Regions from separate parts of the Geobacillus sp. 47C-IIb genome, predicted to be linked through region 2. Evidence: predicted binding sites of a transcription regulator. Region 2 holds the regulator's gene; each other region holds the start of a gene.
What was found. Region 2 encodes Rex, which represses fermentation and respiration genes when NADH is low (regulators of the CRP and FNR family bind a similar motif). Its sites were predicted from a motif close to TTGTGAAATATTTCACAA; they were not measured.

Region 1 (7,406 bases), 1.5 Mb from region 2:
CTGCAACTCTTGGTCAAACGCCTGTACGCGGCCATTGAGAGCAGCTTGCAGGAACGTAACCGGGCGGTTAGGTTGCCGAATGGCCAACGTATTTGCCATGCTCAAAAGCGGAGTGATGCCAACGCCACCGCTAATGAAGACGACCGGCGTTTCTTTTGCCAAATCAAGCGTAAAGTCACCGGCTGGGGCGCTTAATTCAAGCACATCCCCTTCTTGGATATGATCATGCAAGTAATTTGAAACAATGCCCGCCGGTTTGTCAGCCGTCGCTGCTTCCCGTTTGACGCTGATACGGTAATACCCTTTTCCTGGTGCATCCGATAAGCTGTACTGCCGGATGTGCGTGTACGTTTCGCCTGGAATTGACATTTTTACGCTGACGTATTGGCCTGGTAAATAGTCGCTAATGGCTTCGCCGTCTTCCGATTTGAGATAAAACGAGGTGATGACGTCGCTTTCTTTCACTTTTTTGGCGACGACAAAGCGACGAAAATCACGCCAGCCGCCGCGTTTGGCCGCTGCTTCATCGTAGAGCTCCTGCTCGACTTGAATGAACACGTCAGCAATGACTTCATACGCTTCCGCCCAAGCGGCAATCACTTCGTCAGTGGCGGCATCGCCAAGGACGTCTTTGATCGCCAGCAGCAAATGCTTTCCGACGATCGGATATTGTTCCGGTTTGATGCCTAAACTCCGGTGTTTATGGCCGATTTGCCGTACGACCGGCAAGATGGCATCGAGCTGATCGATATAGCGCGCTGCTGCGTAGACTGCTGCAGCCAAAGCACGTGGCTGCCGCCCTTGTTTTTGGTGGGCATGGTTAAACACGTTCAGCAACTCTGGATGATTGGAAAACATGAGCTCATAAAACCGTTTTGTAATCTGTTCTCCATGCTTCTCCAATACCGGTACTGTTGATTTGACAATTTCGATCGTTTTTGGGTGTAAAGTTGTGCTCGTAGCCATTGTTCCATCCCCTCACAAAACATGTATTTAAAATACATCTTTTATTCAACCATGAGCGATAATGAAAAGCAATATTTCAAATACATCTTTAACAAATTGTTCACAATTCCCCATATGAAGCGGATGTGATACAATTGGAATCGACCATGCTTAAAAGGTTGTGAACGGATATGCAGTTAACAAGCTATACCGAATACGCTTTGCGTGTCCTCTTGTTTTTAGGGACGCTTGATGAAGGAGAAAAAACCAACATTAAGGAAATTTCCACTATATTTTCGCTGTCTGAGCATCATTTAAGCAAAATTGTCCATGAGCTCGGCAAGCTTGGCTACATCGAAACGATCCGTGGACGCAACGGTGGAATCCGCTTGGCGAAACGACCTGAGGAAATCATCGTTGGCGCGGTCGTTCGCGAGACAGAAGACAATTTGTCGCTTGTCGAATGCTTCGCTTCCCACGGCAATGAATGCATCCTCACACCTGCGTGCCGGCTCCGTTTCGTGCTTCGCGAGGCGTTAGAGGCGTTTTTGCGTGTTCTGGATACGTATACGCTTGCCGATTTGCTGGAAAATCGCACATCGCTTCGTGCTTTGCTTAAGGAGCAGCGCGATGGATAAACACTCTCCGGCTGAATGCCGGGGAGTTTTATTTTTCCCGTTGACAGGCACACTATAAGCAAGCATAGCATCGCCGTACGGGACGGAGAAGTGATTGTCATACCCATAGATCGCACGATGGTGGCCTTGCAGACAGTGCTTTTTAGCTTCGCTGAGCGGTCGCAGACGATGTTTTTTATGTGCCGAGATGTTTATCGTTTGTTATCCGATTATTGGCCGACCGCTCCATGCGAAAGTGATTCTTTCCCGCGTCTATACGGAGGCAAAAACAGTCCGCCTGCTGCTTAGCAGGCACAAAAAACAAAGCCAGGTCTCCCATACAGGGGATGTCCATTCCCGCTCCTGGCTATGCCCTGCATCCTAGGTAACAAACCGATGGGTCCGGGTTTAGTGCCAGCAGGAAATGATATGCGTCATCTATACTTTGCGACGAACAATAGAAGCGGTCTTATCCAGATAGCGGTCACGCTTGCCGCTTTAGTGGATGATGAACACGAAAGGAGAAGGGAAAGATGCGAAAACGATGGATGCCGCTTGCTATCATTTGCACGTTATTGCTCAGCCTTTGCGCCAGCTGCGGCGGCCATAACGAGGAGCAGCCGGAAAAACGAAATCAGTCATCGAACATGGGCGGTGGGATGAACACATCCGATACCGGCCGATAATCCCCTTTGTTTGCCACATTTCGCATAATATATTAAGATTAGAAAGGTGTGAGAAAATCTGCAAGACTAAGGAGGTAACAATGAAACACCAAGGAAACGCTTTGCCACCATATGTGCATTTGGACAATGGGGAGCTTTGGCTCACCGAAGATGACCGCGACAATTTAAAAATCAGCTATCGCATCAAAGAAGTAATCTTTGCCGAGCCGTCCGATTACCAGCATGTTATGATTTTGGATTCGTACGATTTTGGACGCATGCTTGTTCTTGACGGCGTCGTGCAAACGACTTCGATTGATGGCCATATTTATAACGAAATGATTACACACGTGCCGCTGCAGCTTCATCCAGAGGCAAAACAGGCGCTCATCATCGGCGGTGGCGACTGTGGAGCGGCTCGTGAAGCGGCCAAGTATGACCGTTTAGAGACGATCGAGATGGTCGAAATCGACGAAAAGGTCGTCCATGCATGCAAAGAACATTTACCGGCCGTCTCCGGCAACTTGTCTGATCCGCGCGTGAAGTTTATTTATGATGACGGCGTCGCGTTTGTACAAGGAAAAGAAGGCGTGTACGACGTCATTATGATCGACTCATCCGACCCAGTCGGCCCAGCCGAAGCGCTGTTTTCGTCGGAGTTTTATGCGAACGTGCACCGCGCGTTAAAAGAGGACGGGCTGATGGTGTGCCAAAGCCAGTCCCCGATTTTCCACCTAGATATTTTAAAGCGCACATACCGCAACATTCGTGAATTGTTCCCGCATGTGCTCGTGTATACGGCGGTCGTGCCGACATACCCGGGCGGAATGTGGAGCTTTACGATCGGCTCGAAACGGCCGCTAGATTTCCCGGCACAGACGACGATTCCAAACGATACGAAATACGTCAATGATGCCGTTTTCCGCCAATGTTTCTCCTTGCCGGAATTTTTGCGTTCGGCACTAGAGGAGTAATGGTGCCAAAAAGAAGGGTGTCTCAAAAAAACAACGAGACACCCTCTTTTTTATATACACGTTAAATGATTTTGCTGTTCTATATAGGTGTTTAGCCGGCTCTTTGAATCCTCCCTTTTTGTGTTACCCGCATCTGATGCCTCCTCTTAGAGAAAGCTCTTTTATTGGTTGCTTGAGCCGCCTAGCGGGTGGTGAGATAGTGCTCGTTTAGCCAGCCATGCGAGCGTCAAGTCATCAGCGGGTGGGTTATGCAGCCCGGCGCGGATGTCGCGGTAATAGCGGCCGAGCGGATTGTCAGCAAACAAGCTTTGCCCGCCGACGATGCGCATCGCCATATCGACGACCTCGAGTGCTGTATTTGTGGCAACTAGCTTCGCGGCCGCCAGCTCCTCTTTCATCTCGGCTCGTTTATCCGGATAGCGATCCCATAAGTCAGCGATCGCGTACAGAAAATGGCGCGCGTGGGCAAGCCGCCATTCCATTTCGGCGATCTTTCGCTGCACTTCTGGCGTTGAAGCGATCGGATGGGACAATGTGTTCGGCTGATACGTCTGCGCGAAGCGGATCGCTTCATTGCGAGCCGCAATGGCGATGCCTAAGTAGCAAGCCGGAACGTGCAACAACCATCCTTGTGCTGGAGCGGTTTCATTCGACTTCCCGAGGATTTCCACAAGCGCATTCTTCTCGACTTCAACACCATCAAGGATGAGGTCGTCGCTACGCGTCGCCCGCATACCGAGCGTGTTCCATGTCGGCTCAATGCGCATGCCCGTAGCGGACATTGGGATGAGAAATTCGCCGACTTCGCCGCTGTCTTCGATGGTGGCGGAAATCAATACGTAATCTAACGCCGGGGCCAACGAGGCAAACGATTTGCGCCCGCAGAGCACAAAGCGGCCATTGCGGAGGGCGGCTTTTGTTTCAGGTTTTCCGCCGCGCGCTGGGCTGCCGGTTGCCCGTTCGGAGTGGGCGCTGTTAATGAGCGCATGGCGTTTGACAACTTCTTCGGCCAAGCGGGCGAGCGTCGATTCCGGCCAGCGGCGGAGTAAAAACAGACGCATCAGAATGCTCGCGTGCCATCCGAACGACAAGGCGGTGGCGCCGCTGCCTTGAGCGAGCATTTCTTGCACAAGTACCAATTCATAAAGCGACGCCCCGTGGCCACCGTATTCGGTGGGAACCGTGAGCGAAAGAAATCCGGCTTCTTTTAAGTCAGCAAAATCAGCAAACGGGAACTCCGCCTGTTCGTCATAATCTGCCGCCCGCGCCGCAAAACGCTCAGCGAGGTGCCGAGCTTGTTCATACAGTTCCCGTTCCCGCTCGTTTCGCACGAGCAAATGATACAATTCGTTCATCGCTCTCCCCTTCTTTTGTTGTTAAGATGATTTCATTGTACCGGTTTTGATGAAGGGTGAAAACAAAAACGCTTAAACGCCCACCGATGCCCATGTCATCCTGAATTCGGGGAGATAAAAAATAGCCGTCTTGGTCTTCAGACGACTAGGACAGCAAAGATAACCAAAACGAAGATTAAAAGAGAAAAAAATACCGAATATACCGATCATCGCCACGGTGAACAAACTCGTTTTTTGCTTCGTCATATTCGTATTCGTCTTGCCAGCGGCAGCCATCACGTGCAATTTGACGGACAGCATGAATAATCGTGTACACTTCTTCGTTTGTCATCGTCGGATGGAGCGATAAACGTACCCATCCTGGTTTGGCGAGGGCGTTGCCGCTTTTGACTTCCTCAAGCAAGGCAGCCGACTGTTCTTTGTCAATGCCAAGCAAGTAATGTCCGTACGGCCCGGCGCATGAGCAGCCGCCGCGCGCCTGAATGCCAAAGCGGTCGTTTAGCAGTTTGACGACAAGATTATAATGAAGTCCTTCGATTACAAACGAAACAATACCAAGCCGATCACTTCGATGCCCTTCTAGCACATGAACGCCGGGGATTTTCTGCAGCGCCGGCAGGAGAAGCGAAACGAGCTCTTTTTCCCGAGCGCGCATCTTCGCAATATTCATCTGTTCTTTCAGTTGAATGGCGAGCGCTGCTTTAATCGTTTGCCAAAACGGCGGTGTGCCCCCGTCTTCCCGTTCTTCAATCGCCTCTACGTACTCATAATGCCCCCATGGATCGGTCCAATACACCGTCCCACCGCCCGGATGATCCGGCGCATGCTGGCGGTAAAGGCGTCCGTCAAACACGAGCACGCCGGCACTCCCCGGCCCGCCAAGAAACTTATGCGGAGAAAAATAAATCGCATCAAGCTTTTCCATTGGATCATCCGGATGCATATCAATGCGGACGTACGGAGCGGAAGCGGCAAAATCAACGAAACAAAGCCCGCCGTATTCATGCATAAGTTTAGCGAGTTCATGGTATGGCGTCTCTAGGCCGGTGACGTTCGAGCAGGCAGTGAATGCACCGATTTTTTGCGGCCGATGGCGGTAGCGTTCAAGCAATTCGCGTAAATGGTCAAGGTCCACCTCGCCGCTAGCGGTCGGACGAACCGTTACGACCTCAGCGATCGTTTCGGCCCATGATAATAAATTCGAATGGTGCTCCATATGCGTGACAAAAACGACCGGTCGTTCGTCATTAGTAAGCGCCAGGCGCGATTTCCATTGTTCTGGCACACGCAAGCCAAGCAGGCGCTGCAGTTTGTTGACAGCGCTCGTCATGCCGGCTCCTTGCATGATCAACACATCGCCTCTCCCTGCGTGAACGTGCTGTTTGATAATTTCTTTCGCATATTGATACGCAAGCGTCATTTTCGTTCCGGTCACATTCGACTCCGTATGCGTGTTGCCGACAAACGGGCCGAGCTCGTGCACCATTTTTTCTTCAATCGGTCGGTATAACCGCCCGCTTGCTGTCCAATCGGCGTAAATGAGCCGCTGTTCACCAAATGGTGTAGAAAATGGGTGAAACCGGCCGATTGTTCCGTCGCGAAACGGCTGGAAGTGTGTCTCAAGCTCGCCGCGACATGTATATGTTGCGCTCCCGATCGTCGCGCGAATTGTCATGATCGTTCCTCCCTTTTCTGAGTCACCCTACTCATACCATATGTGGCCATTGGGCAGTTTGGTCCAGAGAAAACGAATGAAGACAAAAAAACCGCCTTGTTGGCGGATGACACAATTCAAACGTTGTCATTGTTTTTTGCACCGAAGGGACGAACGGCCTCCTCGGCATCGGAGACGAGGTATTGCGCGAGCAACGCCCGCAAGTCATCAGGCAGCGGCTCACTCGCTTGTGTATGGAAATTGAAGTAAACGACCGCTGCTTCTCCGATGGCAATGAGTTTATTCGTCTCGTCTTCGATGATGCGGTGAATGCATTGAAAGCTTTTATGGCCGATGCGGGAAACGTTCGTCTCCACGCGAAGTCGCCGGCCAAAAAACCCTTGGTTGACAAAATCGCATTTCGCGGACGCCAAAATAAAGTGCCAATCACCAGTTTGTCCCCCGTAGCTCAATTCATCGAATAAACGAGTGCGTGCTTCTTCCAAATAAATGAAATAGCTAATATTGCTCAAATGTCCAAGCGCATCGGTTTCGCAAAAACGCGGGTTAACTGTAATCGTATGTGTTTTCATCGTTCTCCCTCTCCCCTTCTTTTTTGTCCCCGTTGTCCTTGAGGTCGTCCTTTTCACACCTTTGACAGGAGCTGATCAAGGGCGGCGAAGCTGCTTCTGGAAACAGTAGAAGCATCTATGGGCAACCAAAGGCATTAGGAGGATTCCTAACGAATGAGTTCGTGTGGAGCACCATTTGACACTCCTTTTTTCGTGAAATCAAGCCCTAACGCTCGGTTACCGACTAGTCAGTATGTTGTTTTTATCATAGCTTGACTTGCTTATGGAATGCAACTGTTTTGTTTTCATTGATTATTTAGAACATGGTTTTATTTTATAAATGTTAGAAAAGAATGGGCCGGAACCTGCTCCTCCTAACCGGCCCAAAGCGGCAAAAATACGTATCCGGCAAGCGATAAACCAGCGCAAATAAGAGAGATGCGCAGTTTGTATTTGGCATAGCCCATTAAATCCATATCCATAATTGCTGCGGTCGTAATCGTTGTATCGCCAAGCGGCGAAGCGAATGCCCCGAACGTTCCACTTGCAAACACGGCGCCGACCGTCATCTCAAGCGGCGCTCCGGTCGCATGGGCAAGTGTGACGCCAAGCGGCATAAAAATG
Region 2 (7,406 bases):
CCTTCGTATAAAAGCGTGAGCGGAATCATGACGATTACCTGCGACAACACATCAGGCGGTGTAATGGCTGCCGCCAAAATCAGCAACGCCAAATACGCGTATTTGCGGATGCGTACAAGCAACTGCGGCGTAATGAGCCCTAAGCGGGTGAAAAACAGGACGACGATCGGCAGCTGAAACACGATACCAAACGGCAGCACGAGATGGAGCAAAAACTGAAAATATTCGTTAATGCCAATCATTTGTTGGATGTCCAGTCGATCAGCAAGCTCATTCATAAACCGGACGACAAACGGAAACAAGACAAAATAAGCAAAACCGACGCCAACTAAAAAAAGAAAAATCGATGCCGGAATATAGCTGAGTGTCACCTTCCGCTCTTTTTCATACAATCCTGGGCTGACAAACGCCCAAATTTGGTACAGCAACACCGGGGCGGACAGCACAGCAGCGATCACGAAGGCAAACTGAAAATATACCTTAATCGGATCAGTGAGACGGAAGGCGTTCATCGTCAACTGCTTCGCCTCAGCCGTTTGCTGCAAATAGACAATGACATCATCAGCAAAAAAGAAACTGGCAACGAGCGCCGTGACAAAAAAGAGGAGTACAATGATCAGCCGCTTCCGCAGTTCACCAAGATGTTCATACACCGACATTTCTTTGTTGTTCATCGTTTCCCCATCCTGCCTTGTCATCGGTCAGTTTTGTTTTCCTCGTCATCAGTCAGCCCTTTCGTCGCGTCTTTAAACTCGCGCAACGACTGGCCGACCGACCGTCCTAGCTCCGGCAATTTTTTCGTGCCAAACAGCAACAAAATCACAAGGACAATCAAAATGTATTTCACGCTTTATTCTCTCCTTTATGATGGCAATGGATAGTTTCTCAGAAAGTAGACGAGCGACTGCAATTCAATGGCTAAATCGATATGATGAACGCGAATATGTTTCGGCACATTCAGCCGTGCCGGAGTGAAGTTTAAAATGCCTTTAATCCCTTGGGTGACAAGGCGGTCAGTCAGCGCTTGAGCCGCGACGGCTGGCACAGTTAAAATGGCGACCGGAATGTTTCCGCAAAGCCGCTCCTCAAGTTCATCGAGATGGTAAACCGGCACGCCGCCGACGGTCGTCCCCACTTTCTGTTCATCAACATCAAACGCCATCACGATTTTTGTATTGTTGTTTTTGGAAAAATTGTAGTTTAAAAAGGCCGTACCTAAATTTCCGACACCGAACAAGGCGACTTCCGTCACTTCATCCTCTTCAAGCGTCCGACGGAAAAATGACAACAAATAATTGACATTATACCCATACCCTTTTTTGCCGAGCGCGCCAAAATACGAGAAATCGCGGCGGATGGTCGCCGGATCGACTTTGACCGCCTCGCTTAATTCGGCGGAGGACACACGCTGTTTTCCTGACGCATGCAAATTCTTCAAAAACCGGTAGTACAGCGGCAGCCGCTTCGCGGTTGCTTGCGGAATTTTCGGTTGTTCGTTACTCATCATTTCATCCCCCAGCTAATCGGTTTTCCGTCGATAATGGCCGGACTTTCCGCCCGTTTTCTCGACCAAATACGTCGGACCGATGATCATCCCTTTATCAAGTGCTTTACACATATCATACACCGTCAACGCACATACCGAGGCGGCCGTCAGCGCTTCCATTTCCACCCCTGTGCTCCCTTTCGTTTTCACTGTTGCGGTGATGACGAGTTTATATGCATCCGCTTCGTTTTCCCATGAAAATGCGATATCGACACCTTTTAACATGAGCGGATGGCACATCGGAATGAGATCGGCTGTTTTTTTCGCTGCCATCACCCCGGCCACTTGGGCCACTGCCAACACGTCACCTTTCTCGATGGCGTTGTTTGTCATTTTTTCATAAATCTCTTCGCTGACGGTGACGCTCGTTTTTGCCACTGCGACCCGCACCGTATCTTCCTTGTTCGTAATATCGACCATTTTCGCGCGGCCTTGCTCATTGAAATGAGTAAACGACGACAAAACAATCTCCTCCAATTATACACTATACACGATTTTTGTTTATCTGTCTTTGACCGTTTTGGCGACATACGTTAAACTATTCCGAGAGGTGAAACGACATGATCATTTTGCAAGTGCACCAGCTCACGAAATATTTTGGCGCTGACCTTATTTTATCGAATATAAAACTAGAAGTACAATCCCGTGACCGAATCGCCCTCGTCGGCCGCAACGGCGCAGGAAAATCGACATTGTTAAAAATCATCGCCGGAGAACTTTCTTATGACAGCGGCGAAATCATCAAGCCTAGTCATATTAAGATTGGCTATTTGGCACAAAATAGCGGGCTTGACTCGTCGCGCTCTATTTGGGACGAGATGCTCGAAGTGTTCGCGCCACTTCTAGCCATCGAAAAGCAGCTAGCAGCACTCGGCTCCCAACTTGGTGACCCGGATGTACTCGCTGACCCTGCCCGCTATGAAAAAATACTCAAAGCGTATGACGAACTACAAGAACAATATAAAGAACAGGGCGGCTATCAATATGAAGCCGACATCCGTTCGGTCTTACACGGTCTGCAGTTTTCTTCCTATGATTATAAAACAACGCTTATCTCCTCATTAAGCGGTGGGCAGCGGACACGTCTCGCTCTCGGGAAGCTTCTATTGTCTAAGCCAGATTTGTTGATTTTGGACGAGCCGACCAACCATTTGGATCTTGAAACACTCTCCTGGTTGGAACAATACTTGCAGGCGTACCCCGGTGCCGTCCTGCTCGTTTCCCATGATCGCTATTTTTTGGATAAAGTCGTCACGGAAGTATACGAGCTATCCAACACGAAGCTCAAGCGGTATACAGGCAACTACAGCCGCTATTTGGAGCAGCGGGCCGAACAGTATGAACAAGAATTAAAACGATATGAGAAACAGCAAGAAGAAATCGCCCGGCTGCAAGACTTTATCCAGCGCAACATCGCCCGTGCCTCGACGACCAAACGCGCGCAAAGCCGTCGAAAACAACTAGAAAAAATGGAACGGCTTGAACGCCCCACTGGCGATGGAAAATCGGCATCCTTTTCCTTTACAATTGAACGGCCGAGCGGCCATGAAGTACTCACCGCTGAGGAACTAGCCGTTGGTTACGGCGAAGGAACACCTGTCATCCGCCAAATCAGCTTTCGCATCACGCGAGGAGAAAGCGTCGCCTTAGTCGGACCGAACGGCATCGGTAAATCAACATTGCTAAAGGCGGTCGCGCAGCGGCTTCCTGTCCAAGCGGGAAAGCTTCGCTACGGCTCAAACGTCCAAATCGGCTATTATGATCAAAATCAGGCCGAATTGTCATCGAATAAACGAGTGCTGGATGAGCTATGGGACGACTACCCAGATAAAACCGAGAAGGAAATCCGTACCGTGCTCGGTAACTTTTTGTTTTCCGGAGATGACGTTTTAAAACCAGTCTCGGCGTTAAGCGGTGGGGAAAAAGCGCGTCTAGCGCTCGCCAAACTGATGCTCCAAAAAGCGAACGTTCTTATTTTGGACGAGCCAACCAACCATTTGGATCTCGATAGCAAACAGGTGCTCGAGCAAGCGCTCATCGACTATCCAGGCACCATTTTGTTCGTCTCCCACGACCGCTACTTCATTAACCGGATTGCGACAAAGCTGTTTGAGCTATCGAGCGATGGCCTCACCGAATATTTAGGTGACTACGATTACTACATCGCCAAAAAAGCGGAGATGTGCGAATTGGAGCGCCTTGACGCCCGTCCTGACAAAACGCAGGATAGCAACGAATCGAGCAAATCCGCTTATAAGCAAGAAAAGGAAGAGAAAAAACGGCAGCGCCAGCGCCAGCGCCGTCTAGATGAAATCGAGGCCGAGATCGAAACACTTGAGGCGCAAATCGCTGAAGTGGAACAACAGCTATGTGATCCGTCCATTTATGGCGATTATGAAACAGTACAACGGTTATCGCAAGAAAACGAGGAACGAAAACGGCAAGTCGAAAAGTTATTGGCTGAATGGGAACAGCTTTACTCTTCACTCTAACCGATAGCCCGCCCGTTATTTTGGCGGGCTGTTTTTAAGTTAGTCACATTATCCACAAAACAATTCACAATCACACCTATGAAATATAAGTTATTCACCAACTTTTCCACATTATCCACAAAAAAAATTCTTTTTTTGTGCAAAAACCGTTGTGTATTTATTCTCCTTATATTTATGGTGTTTTCTCATCTTTTCCACATTGTCCACAACCTGTGGATAAAAATATACACAGTCCCTTTTCGCCGCAAGCAGCCGAAGCTTGTTCCCACAAACAAAAAAGGCGGTTTGCTCGCCTGCTGCAAGCAACCGCCCTGTCTTCCCCTCTTTATTTCCCTTCTTACACTAAACAAGCGGCAAGCCCGGATTGGCGTTGAGAGCCAAATCAGACCGCTTGCCTTGCCAATACAGCACTGTTCCTGCTGCAGCGATCATCGCCGCATTATCGGTGCATAACGACAACGGTGGAATAACGAGCTCAACGCCCGGAAGCTCCTTCATTTTGTCTTGTAGCGCGGACCGCAGCCCGCGGTTGGCCGCCACCCCACCGGCCAGCAGCACTTGCCGAACGCGGTACTGTTTCGCCGCCTGCACCGTTTTGGTCACCAGCACATCGACAACACTCTCTTGAAAACTCGCAGCCATGTGTTTCGGGTCAATCTCCTCACCGCGCTGTTTTGCGTTATGAAGCGTATTGAGCACCGCCGATTTTAAGCCGCTGAAACTAAAATCATATGATCCTTCCTCAAGCCACGCCCGCGGCAAATCAATGACTGGTTCGCCCTCATGAGCTAATCGGTCGATATGCGGTCCCCCTGGATACGGAAGACCCAAAGCCCGCGCCACCTTATCATACGCCTCACCGGCGGCATCATCGCGCGTTTCGCCAATCACTGTAAACTTCCCGTGTTCTTCCATGTAGATAAGCTCCGTATGCCCGCCCGAAACGACAAGCGCTAATAACGGAAACTTCATCTCAGCCACTAGCTGATTGGCGTAAATATGGCCAGCAATATGATGCACCCCGACAAGCGGCAACCCATGGGCAAACGCCAGCGCTTTCGCCGCATTCACTCCGACAAGGAGCGCCCCGACAAGGCCCGGCCCCGCTGTCACGGCCACGGCATCAAGGTTGGAAAACGATACCCCGGCTCGTTGCATTGCTTCCTCAATCACAAGCGTAATTTGCTCGACATGATGGCGCGAAGCGATCTCCGGCACGACACCACCAAATCGACGATGGCTTTCCATTTGTGAGGCGACGACATTCGATACAATTTCTTTTCCATTTTTCACAACGGCTGCCGCCGTTTCGTCGCAACTTGTTTCAATGCCTAATACGTATACGTCTTCGTTCATATCAATTTCACCCACATTACTAGTGCGTCTTCAAAATTATCAGGATAATACCGTTTGCGAATGCCGCCATTGCGGAACCCGAGCTTACGGTACAACGATTGGGCAACATGGTTGGACACACGTACCTCGAGCGTCATTGTCACCGCGCCATGCTGTTTTGCGAGATCCATGAGGCGGCGCATCAGCGCTTCACCAAGTTTTTGCCCTCGAAATTGTGGCAATACGGCTACGTTTGTCACATGCGCTTCATCGATGACAAGCCACATTCCGCCATATCCGATGATCCGTCCGCGGTGCACCATAACGATATATTTGGCATAACGATTGTACATCAGCTCATTATAAAACGACTCGCGGCTCCACGGTGCGGTGAACGACGCCCGTTCTACTTGTACGACCTCGTCAATGTCATGGATGGTCATTGGACGAAATTGTACATCGATCCCCATCGGTTCCTTCCCCTTTTTGTTTCGCGAGCCATTTCGCCTCCGCTTCGGCAAGACGGATATAATTCGGCACAAACGCATGGGCGTTCTCGCGTTCTTTTTCTTTTCCAAGCATAACTAACTCACTCGGGCGCGGCAACGCCAACGATGGTGGGGCAACATGAACGCGCTCGCCTAAATGATTTCGAAACAGTTCACTATATAACGGCGCATCCACACCAACTAACAATACATCCTCTCCCTGCTGACTTAACTGATGAGCCCACTCATCAGCAGCGACAATCCGGTCCTCCTCAAGGCAGCGGAGCACACCGCCTTCATAACGATAAAGACCAGTATAAATTTGTCCGCGCCGCGCATCAAATAGCGGAACGATCACTCCGGGAAAATAACGGCCATTAGCGGCGAGCACTTCGAGGCTCGAAACGCCGGCAATCGGGATGCCTAGCGACCAAGCAAGCGTTTTCGCAATCGTTACACCGATCCGCACCCCTGTATATGATCCCGGTCCTTTAGCAACAACGATCAAATCAAGCTCGTCTGGGGTAATCCCACACTGCCGAAGCAACGATTCAATGGCCGGCATCGCCCGGGCTGAGTGATCTTTTTTCACATTCGTGATGATTTCCCCTTTAATGACATTCCCATCCATCAAGGCAATACCCAATGGCATATTTGAAGTATCAATTCCTAATATCTTCATGACGCAAAAATCTCCTTACATAACTGTTCGTAACGCTGCCCTAACGGTTCAAACACTAATTTTCGTTCACTATCGCCATGGTGATACAAATGAACCGTCAACCGCTCGTTCGGCAGCTGACCTGCAATCAAATGCGCCCATTCAACGACTGTAACGCCATCGCCGGCAAAATATTCATCAAACCCAAGGTCTTCCCACTCGTCCTCAAGACGGTACACATCCATATGGTAAAGCGGGAGTCTCCCCTCGTATTGCTTAATAATCGTAAACGTCGGACTGTTGACATTTTGTGTAATACCTAGCCCTTCAGCAATCCCTTTCGTAAATGTCGTCTTTCCTGCACCTAAATCGCCTTCCAAGGCGATGACCATTCCTGGCTCAAGCTGTTCCGCTAGTCGTCGGGCGATCTCCTTTGTCTCTTTAGGGGAATGCACTATAAGTTCCAACTGCTCCATCACGTTCCACCTTATTCCATTTTATCATCTTCACTCTCGCTTTTGAAATTGTACCATAACAAAACATCATGTTGCCACTTTCAACGTCAAAAACGAGATTGACACGAAAAGAACCTATTGAGCGCTCTCCCATTTCCACTTCCGGGGTCGAGATGACAAAAAGGACTGTCCTGATCAGACCGTTTGCTTAGCCTGAAGGACAGTCCTAGTATAATTAGGCTCATAAAAAAGAAAAAAGGGAATTAGGCGTGTTGCTACTCCCTGGTGAATGGAATTGCCTAGCAGCGACCTACTCTTGCAGGGGCGCTGGCCCCAACTACCATCGGCGCTGGAGAGCTTAACTTCCGTGTTCGGGATGGGAACGGGTGTTTCCTCTCCGCTATCACCACTAGGCAATATGAAGTTGTG
Region 3 (7,406 bases), 1.6 Mb from region 2:
CTTGCGGCACGCTTTGATGAGGGCGGGCTTCGCCCCCTTCCCCTCAAACAACGAAAATGGAGGATGCATGATGAACAGCGAACAACGGCAAACCATCTTTTTATGTGTGTCCTATTTGTTGTCCTATCCGGACGAACAGTGGGCTGAATCGCTTCCTGACTACTTGGAAGCCATCCGTTCGCTCGAAGATGAAACCGTCCGCACGCCGCTTTTGGCGGTTGCCGAGCAGCTTGCAGCCACTCCGGCTCGAGATCGGATGGAGCAATATGTCGAAACATTTGACTTCGGCAAAAAAACGAATTTGTATCTTACGTATATGACAAATGGTGAACAACGGGAGCGCGGAATCGAACTCGTCGCCTTAAAAGCACGTTACGAGGCGGCCGGATTCACCGTCTCCGAGCACGAACTGCCCGACTACTTGCCGCTTATGCTTGAATTTCTCGCCTATGCGGAGGAACCTCATGCCATCTCCTTGCTCGCCGATTATGCCGACCATATCCGCGAAATCGGCGAGCGGTTGGCAGCCGCGGGCAGCCCGTACGTACAGCTATTTGAAACGCTCAACCTTACCTTTACTCAACTCGGCGTCACGCCGATACCGAAAGGAAGTGCAACGGCATGGCTCGTCAATTTCTCTGGGTAATTGTTCCTTATTTGTCGCTTGTGCTCTTTATTGCTGGCCATATTTGGCGCTACCAACGCGACCAGTTCGGCTGGACATCAAAATCAAGCGAACTGCTCGAAAAACGGCAGTTGCGCCTTGGAAGCCTTCTCTTTCACTGGGGTATCTTGTTCGTTTTCGTCGGTCACGTGATGGGAATTCTCATTCCTGAATCATTTTATACAGCGTTAGGCATCACCGAAGAGATGTACCACGTCATCGCCTTGGCGGGCGGCATCCCAGCCGGCTTGGCCGCGCTCGTCGGTTTAGTGATCCTTTTCCGTCGCCGCCTCACGGTGAAACGTGTGCGGGCGACAAGCAGCACTGGTGACTGGGTGGCGCTCGGATTTTTAGCCATCGTCATCGCCAGCGGACTATCATCGACATTTCTGAACGTCGATTCGCACGGGTTTGACTACCGGACGACGATCGGCCCGTGGTTCCGTGGCCTTCTTACGTTCCGTCCGAACCCAGCCTATATGGAAACGGTGCCGCTTTGGTTTCAAATCCATATTCTCGCCGCGTTCGGCTTGTTCGCTTCGTGGCCATTCACCCGTCTCGTTCACGTGTTCAGCTTTCCGATCCGCTACTTGCAGCGCAGCTATGTCGTTTATCGCAAGCGAATGCCAAAACAAGCAGAACCGTTCAAACGCGCTCAATGAGCGAGCGGCGAGCATTACACCAGGAACGCCAAGCACGGCGATCATGGAGCAGGCGAGGACAAGTTGCCCTCGCCATCTTATACGACTGCGGCTCTTCAACCTTGATAGCAGCTGAAATAAAGAAACATACGCGTTCATATCCCAACAATCATCCATCACCATCCGCCAACAAGATCACACCATGAATGAAATACAAATAAAAAACGGGATGCTCTCAATCAGGAGGCATCCCGTTTTCCATTCGTTACTCATTAATGCGCACAAACAGTTCCTCTTTCTCCTCGTCCGACAACAGCCGCTCGGCCATCGGGAAGAGCACATTTTCTTCTTTCATGAAATGCTCATCCAAAATATGATGCGCCTCAATGACCGCGCCAGCGAGCGTCAACGCCTGATCGGTGTCAACTTTCTCTGGCAGTTGGGCAGCTTTTTCTAAAAACATGGAAAGACGTGCTTTTGCCTGTTCGTGTTCGTATTCCATGACGGCGATTGGTCCGGTCGTCCGCCCGATGTACTCGGCCATCATCGGGAACAACACTCCCTCTTCCCGCTCTGAATGCGGATCTAAAACCGAGACGAACGATTCGACTTTTTCTCTCAATTCGGCGAGCGGCTCGCGCCAGTTGCGGTCATCTGCCCCTTGTCCGATCGCTTCCGCTGTAGCGAGTAGCTGCTCCATTTGGACGCGCAGCGGGCCGTGTTCCTGTTTTAATTGCGCCAAGCCAGCGCATAGCTTTACCCCTTCAGGGCCGCCCATATGACAAAATGAATGCATCAACGTTTCCCCCTTTTGATGATCTGTTCATTGTCTCCATTATACCGTGCGCATCCTCTTCCCCGTTGTGAGCCATATCACACCAACCAAAGGGCAAGCATAAAAAAACAGCACGCGCACAGCGTGCTGCGACATCTTATAGATACGGATGTTCATGCTTCGCTTTTAAAATCGTCCATCTCCGTTCCACTTCCTCCTCCAACTCGCGCAGCAAATCTTTGTTTTCTTCCCGAAGCAAATGCTTCGTTTTTCCCATATATTTTAGCCATTCACTTAACGGGATGCGGCGTCCTTTTGCTTCTGGATCGTACGTAATCGTCGTTTTCCCCCGCTCCACTTCATACAGCGGGAAAAAGCATGAATTCACCGCTGCCTGCAAAATGGTTTCCCCGTACCGCTCCTCCGATTTCCAGTTGAGCGGACAAGTAATGAGCAGCTTGCCGTACACCGTTCCTTCATGCTGCGCGTACCATTGCGCTTTCGCCGCTTTTTTCACCAAATCTTGCGGAAACGCTTCTGTCCCGGTGAAAACGTACGGGATGTTCGTTGCTGCCATAATTTGCGGCGTATCTTTATGATGGAACGATTTTCCGCGTTGTCCTTTTCCAACCCCGGTTGTTGTGGTCATATGGCCCATCGGGGTCGAGTACGACATTTGCGCCCCGGTGTTCATATAACCTTCGTTATCATATTCAATGATGATCAGCTTATGGTTGCGTAGCGCCGTCCCGATGGCGGACCCCATGCCGATGTCCATCCCGCCGTCGCCGGTGACCATGACAAACGTGACATCATCCGAGACATTAAGCTCGCCGCGCCGCTTCAGTTCGAAGAACGCTTCAACCATGCCGGAGAGCGTTGCCGCCCCGTTTTGGAACAAATTGTGCACCATCGTTTGTTTATGCGAGCTGTACGGATACGCGGCTGAAACGACGTACGCGCATCCGGTTTGGAACAAGACGACGATATCGCCTTCAATTCCTTTGAAAAACAGCTCGAGCCCCGGGAAAATGCCGCATCCTGGGCATGCCCCATGCCCTGGGGCGAGACGCTTCGGCTTGGCGGTCAGCGCCCGCAGCGGCGGAATTTTGACGTTTAGCCGTTTCGTTTTGTCATCGACCGTCACGTGGATGAGTCCGCTGCGGAACGCATCGCCATGGATCGGTTCAAGCAGCCGTTTCGGTTGCTGCTCAAGACGTCCAGGCACGTGGCCGAAATAGTCAAACGTTTTTTCCGCTTTTCCTTTTTCCATCGCATCAATGGCCATCCGGAACAATGCTTCAGCGTCTTCGGCGTAAAAATCTTTGCCGCCAAGGCCGTAAACACGGCTTAATACGATCGTCTGATTATCGCGGTCTTCCTGCAGTGCCGCTTTCACTTCATGCGTCATATTCGCCCCGTGCGCCCCGTACGAATCGGCCCGCTCACCGATCAACAGTGCTTTCACATGTTTTAGCGCTTGGCGGATCTCCTCGGCCGGGAACGGGCGAATAATGTTCGGACTGATGACGCCCGCTTTTATCCCTTGTTTTCGCAGGCGGTCGGCTACGTCTTTCGCCGTCTCTGCCGCCGAGTTGAGCAAAAACAGCGCCACTTCGGCATCTTCCATCCGGTATAAATCGAGCGGCTCATAGCGACGCCCCGACCATTTTTCATATTCCGCGGCCACTTGCCGGAATACGTCGCCAGCCCGGTACAAGGCGACAGACTGTTGATAATGGTTGTTGATCAAATCATCGCCGCCCATATGTGCTCCGATCGTCACAGGGCGTTTCGGATCGGCTGCTGTCGGGAACCCTTCTTTGCGCGGACCGATGAACGCCTGCACCGTTTCACGATCGCGGAAATAATGCACTTTCCGTTTTTGATGTGAGGTGAAAAACCCGTCATACGCGATGATGACCGGCAGGCGGACGTCCTCATGTTCGGCGATTCTGAGCGCCATGACGTTCATATCGTAAACGGCTTGCGGCGTGCGGGCTAGCAGCACAACCCAGCCGGTGTTGAGCGTAAAATACAAATCGGAATGGTCGCCGTGAATATCGAGCGGACCGCTGACCGAGCGGGTGACGAGATTCAATACCATCGGAAAGCGGGTGCCTGATTGCACTGGCAGTTGTTCAAGCATGTACATCAGCCCGTTGGCACTCGTGGCGTTCAGCACGCGCGCCCCCATGAGCGACGCGCCGTAGCAAATCCCGGCTGAACCGTGCTCACCATCCGCTGGAATGAGCATCGTTTCATGTTCGCCCCGCCCTTTCATTTGATCAAGCAGCTGGGCGATTTCCGTTGACGGCGTGATCGGGAAGTAACCCATAATGTGATAGTTAATTTGACTCGCCGCTAACGCCGCCATTTCATTGCCGGAGGCAAACGTCATCTCTTGTACTGCTTGGTTGGCCATCTCAACATCTTTTTCAATCATTGCCATGCTTCCATTCCCCCTTTCATAAACGAAAACGAATGTTTCAAGGAATGTGCTTCGGCAAATCCCGGCACTTCCCGTTCGGCCACAAGCGCAGCCGTCGGACACGCTTCGACACATTTTAAACAACCTTTGCAATATTGATAGTCAATGCCAGCTAAAAACATCTGTTTGCGCCCTTTTTTGTCCACCCGTTCCTCCCAAACGAAGCAAAGATCGGGACAGACGTTGTCACAGGCGACACAATGAATACATTTGTCGGCTTCCCAACGTGGCAAAAACCCTTGACGGGAACCGCTTACATTTTTCAACAAACTATTTCCGCCAGCGACAATCACACCGCCGATCAGCTGTGTTTCATATCCAAATCGAGGACTGGGACGGACGAACGTTCTTTCCTCCGCCGGAGCGGGAGATGCTTGAATCCGCACTTCCTCATACCCGCGACGAAAAGCGCGAATATTTGCTTCGACGAGATGCGGCGCTTTTGTGGCGAACGTCCGGTGAATGACCGTCTCCATCGCTTCCGGTTGGATAAAAGAACAAACGCGCAACAGCGCCCCTACCATCGGCATGTTGATTTTCACTCGCTCCTCGACAGCGATGCCGAGCGCATCGACTATCACCAACGTCCCGTAAGGCAGGCGTAAATCGCGGCGAATGTCATCGAACTCGCGCGTTGAATTCACGACGGCCGTTCCGTCAGCGACAAGACCGCTCGTCACATCGACCATTTTGGCGAGCGCCTCATGAAACACACCAATGACGTGTGGAGTGGCGATCGGACTATGATCACGAATTTCAATATGCGGCTCGCAAAAGCGGATAAAGCTTTTGACCGGTGTTCCTTTTTTCTCGGAACCGTACGAAGAAAAGTTCGCCCCATTCAGCCCCGACCACAACACGCCAGCCTCAGCGAACATTTTCCCCGCCAAGTTCGCCCCCAACCCGCCGATCGACTCGAGGCGAATCTCAAAAAAACCTTGCTCATTCGTCTTTGGCAGCATCGTCATCCCCTCCCATGTGAAAAATACATCCCCAGTTTTATTATAAGTGGAAAATGTTCGAAAAACTGTGACAAAAATCAAACAGTTTGTAGATTTTGGTGAAACACGTAATATAAAACAGTGAATAACAAGATAAATTCTTATATAACAGATGGGACAATTGATATAAAACAAAAAGCCCCAACGGGGCTTATTGTTGAAAATAACGGGCAAGCGTCACGATCATCGCTCCCATTCGCTCATGTTCAGGGGCGATGACGCGGCTGACTCCTTCCTCTTCCAGCGCTTCTTTCGTCACTTTCCCGACAGCACAGGCGACGACATCGGTGCAGAACGCCTCAAGCAGCGGAGTGATATCTTGTTTCTCCCGGGCAAACGAAAAGAAAAAGCGGACTTGTATCGCCGATGTAAAACAGACCGCATCAATTTCGCGCCCGACGACTTCGTTGTATAGCGTCTCCAGCATCTCGTGATCTGGGGCGACATGCCGATACGGGAATAGCTCTGTGTAAGACGCACCGCGCGTAAGGAAAAATTGCTTCAAGACTGGCGCCGTATCACCGTATAGCTGCGCGACGACGCTCTTGCCGGCAAAGTCATACGCGTTAAGGGCGGAAATCAATCCCTTCGTCGTCCCGTCTTCGCTCACCGCTGTTGGGATAACGCCGATGTTTTTCAATGCCGCCACCGTTTTATAGCCGCGCGCAGCGATATCAGCATTCTCGATCACGCGCTTCCACTCAACCGCGATCCCTTCCCTTTCAGCCGTTTTCCAGAGCGCTTCAACCCCAATGCCCGTTGTAAACACTATCCAGTCCGGCCGCATCATAATGATCGCGCGCATTTCCTCACTGAGTTCACTTCCTTTTAAAAAAACCGTCCCTTGCGCCGGGCGGATGACGGCCGTTCCTCCTTGCTTTTCAATGAGTGTTGTCATTTCGTCTAACTTGCGCGAAGCGCATAAGGCGACCCGTTTGCCGCGCATTCGTTTCCCTCCCGTCGTCGATCATTCGTCCTTTCCATTCTAAAAGATCGCCCCCGCCTAGGCAATGAAAAAACACGCACCCTAAAAGGCGCGTGTCACCGTCTCAGCGAGTATGTACGATGGCTTCCTCTCCCCGGCGGTCAAACGAACCGGTAATGCGCGTCGGCTGCACAGAAATAATCCCATCTAACGGAATGTTCATCAACCGCATTTGCCGATTATAAACGAACAGTTTGCGTGCTTCCTGATACAACTTGACCGGCAGCACAACCGTCTCCTCCCCTTGCGCCGTTTGCACGCGCACTGGCTGCTTCTGGGCAATCCACACCGAAAGCTGTTGGCACAATTCTTTCATTCTAATTGCTCTCCCCTCTCATCCATTCCTACTTATGATTATAAAAGGAAAAAACGGAAAAAGGAGTGAAGAAAAATCAACAAATTCGGCAAATGAATGACAAATGGTGTCGAGAAACATTCATCAACGCCACACAAGCGTTCCCCACTTTCGATAAACTAAGCACTTTAGTTGTTTTCCCTATATCGGCTAAAAAGAAAGATGCTGCTCCCCAAAAATCTTCTGTCTTCAAGAAAGACACAAGAGATAAACTGTTTGAATGGTTCCGTGCGTATATACAAAAAGGGTGCCCATTTTGGAACACCCTTTTGGCTCGATTAGCGGTAAATCAACACACGTCCCGCAGTGCGGTCGGCACTTTCACCGACGACGCGAATTTTTAAACCGTACGTCGGCACGTTCCGCCCCGCATCAACCGCTCCTTTGTTACGGTACGACCGGCTGTCATCAAAAACCGGCAACGGCGACGTGTCGTTGTCGATCAGTTTCGATCCGTCAATTTCAACGCGAAACGGCACGCCTTTTTGCAAACT

Region 1: the regulator Rex is predicted to act here: its motif matches at 1,055-1,072, upstream of nsrR (nitric oxide-sensing transcriptional repressor NsrR).
Region 3: the regulator Rex is predicted to act here: its motif matches at 2,167-2,184, upstream of IC804_RS00975 (hemerythrin domain-containing protein).

What each region holds. Positions count from the first base shown of each region.
Region 1 covers NZ_CP061473.1:96,667-104,072, forward strand. The annotation lists gene hmpA (NO-inducible flavohemoprotein) at 1-966, opposite strand, end outside; gene nsrR (nitric oxide-sensing transcriptional repressor NsrR) at 1,137-1,583, shown strand; gene IC804_RS00510 (hypothetical protein) at 2,096-2,248, shown strand; gene speE (polyamine aminopropyltransferase) at 2,329-3,201, shown strand; gene IC804_RS00520 (acyl-CoA dehydrogenase family protein) at 3,363-4,556, opposite strand; gene IC804_RS00525 (aminotransferase class V-fold PLP-dependent enzyme) at 4,732-6,231, opposite strand; gene IC804_RS00530 (acyl-CoA thioesterase) at 6,348-6,803, opposite strand; gene IC804_RS00535 (Na+/H+ antiporter NhaC family protein) at 7,157-7,406, opposite strand, start outside.
Region 2 covers NZ_CP061473.1:2,190,256-2,197,661, reverse strand. The annotation lists gene tatC (twin-arginine translocase subunit TatC) at 1-674, opposite strand, end outside; gene tatA (twin-arginine translocase TatA/TatE family subunit) at 695-847, opposite strand; gene IC804_RS11215 (redox-sensing transcriptional repressor Rex) at 863-1,504, opposite strand; gene moaC (cyclic pyranopterin monophosphate synthase MoaC) at 1,520-2,008, opposite strand; gene IC804_RS11205 (ABC-F family ATP-binding cassette domain-containing protein) at 2,107-4,038, shown strand; gene tsaD (tRNA (adenosine(37)-N6)-threonylcarbamoyltransferase complex transferase subunit TsaD) at 4,381-5,394, opposite strand; gene rimI (ribosomal protein S18-alanine N-acetyltransferase) at 5,391-5,843, opposite strand; gene tsaB (tRNA (adenosine(37)-N6)-threonylcarbamoyltransferase complex dimerization subunit type 1 TsaB) at 5,803-6,543, opposite strand; gene tsaE (tRNA (adenosine(37)-N6)-threonylcarbamoyltransferase complex ATPase subunit type 1 TsaE) at 6,540-6,998, opposite strand; rRNA gene rrf (5S ribosomal RNA) at 7,275-7,391, opposite strand.
Region 3 covers NZ_CP061473.1:188,499-195,904, forward strand. The annotation lists gene narH (nitrate reductase subunit beta) at 1-17, shown strand, start outside; gene narJ (nitrate reductase molybdenum cofactor assembly chaperone) at 71-646, shown strand; gene narI (respiratory nitrate reductase subunit gamma) at 622-1,326, shown strand; gene IC804_RS00975 (hemerythrin domain-containing protein) at 1,571-2,101, opposite strand; gene IC804_RS00980 (thiamine pyrophosphate-dependent enzyme) at 2,238-4,532, opposite strand; gene IC804_RS00985 (2-oxoacid:acceptor oxidoreductase family protein) at 4,523-5,539, opposite strand; gene IC804_RS00990 (uroporphyrinogen-III synthase) at 5,724-6,518, opposite strand; gene IC804_RS00995 (hypothetical protein) at 6,622-6,873, opposite strand; gene IC804_RS01000 (immune inhibitor A domain-containing protein) at 7,191-7,406, opposite strand, start outside.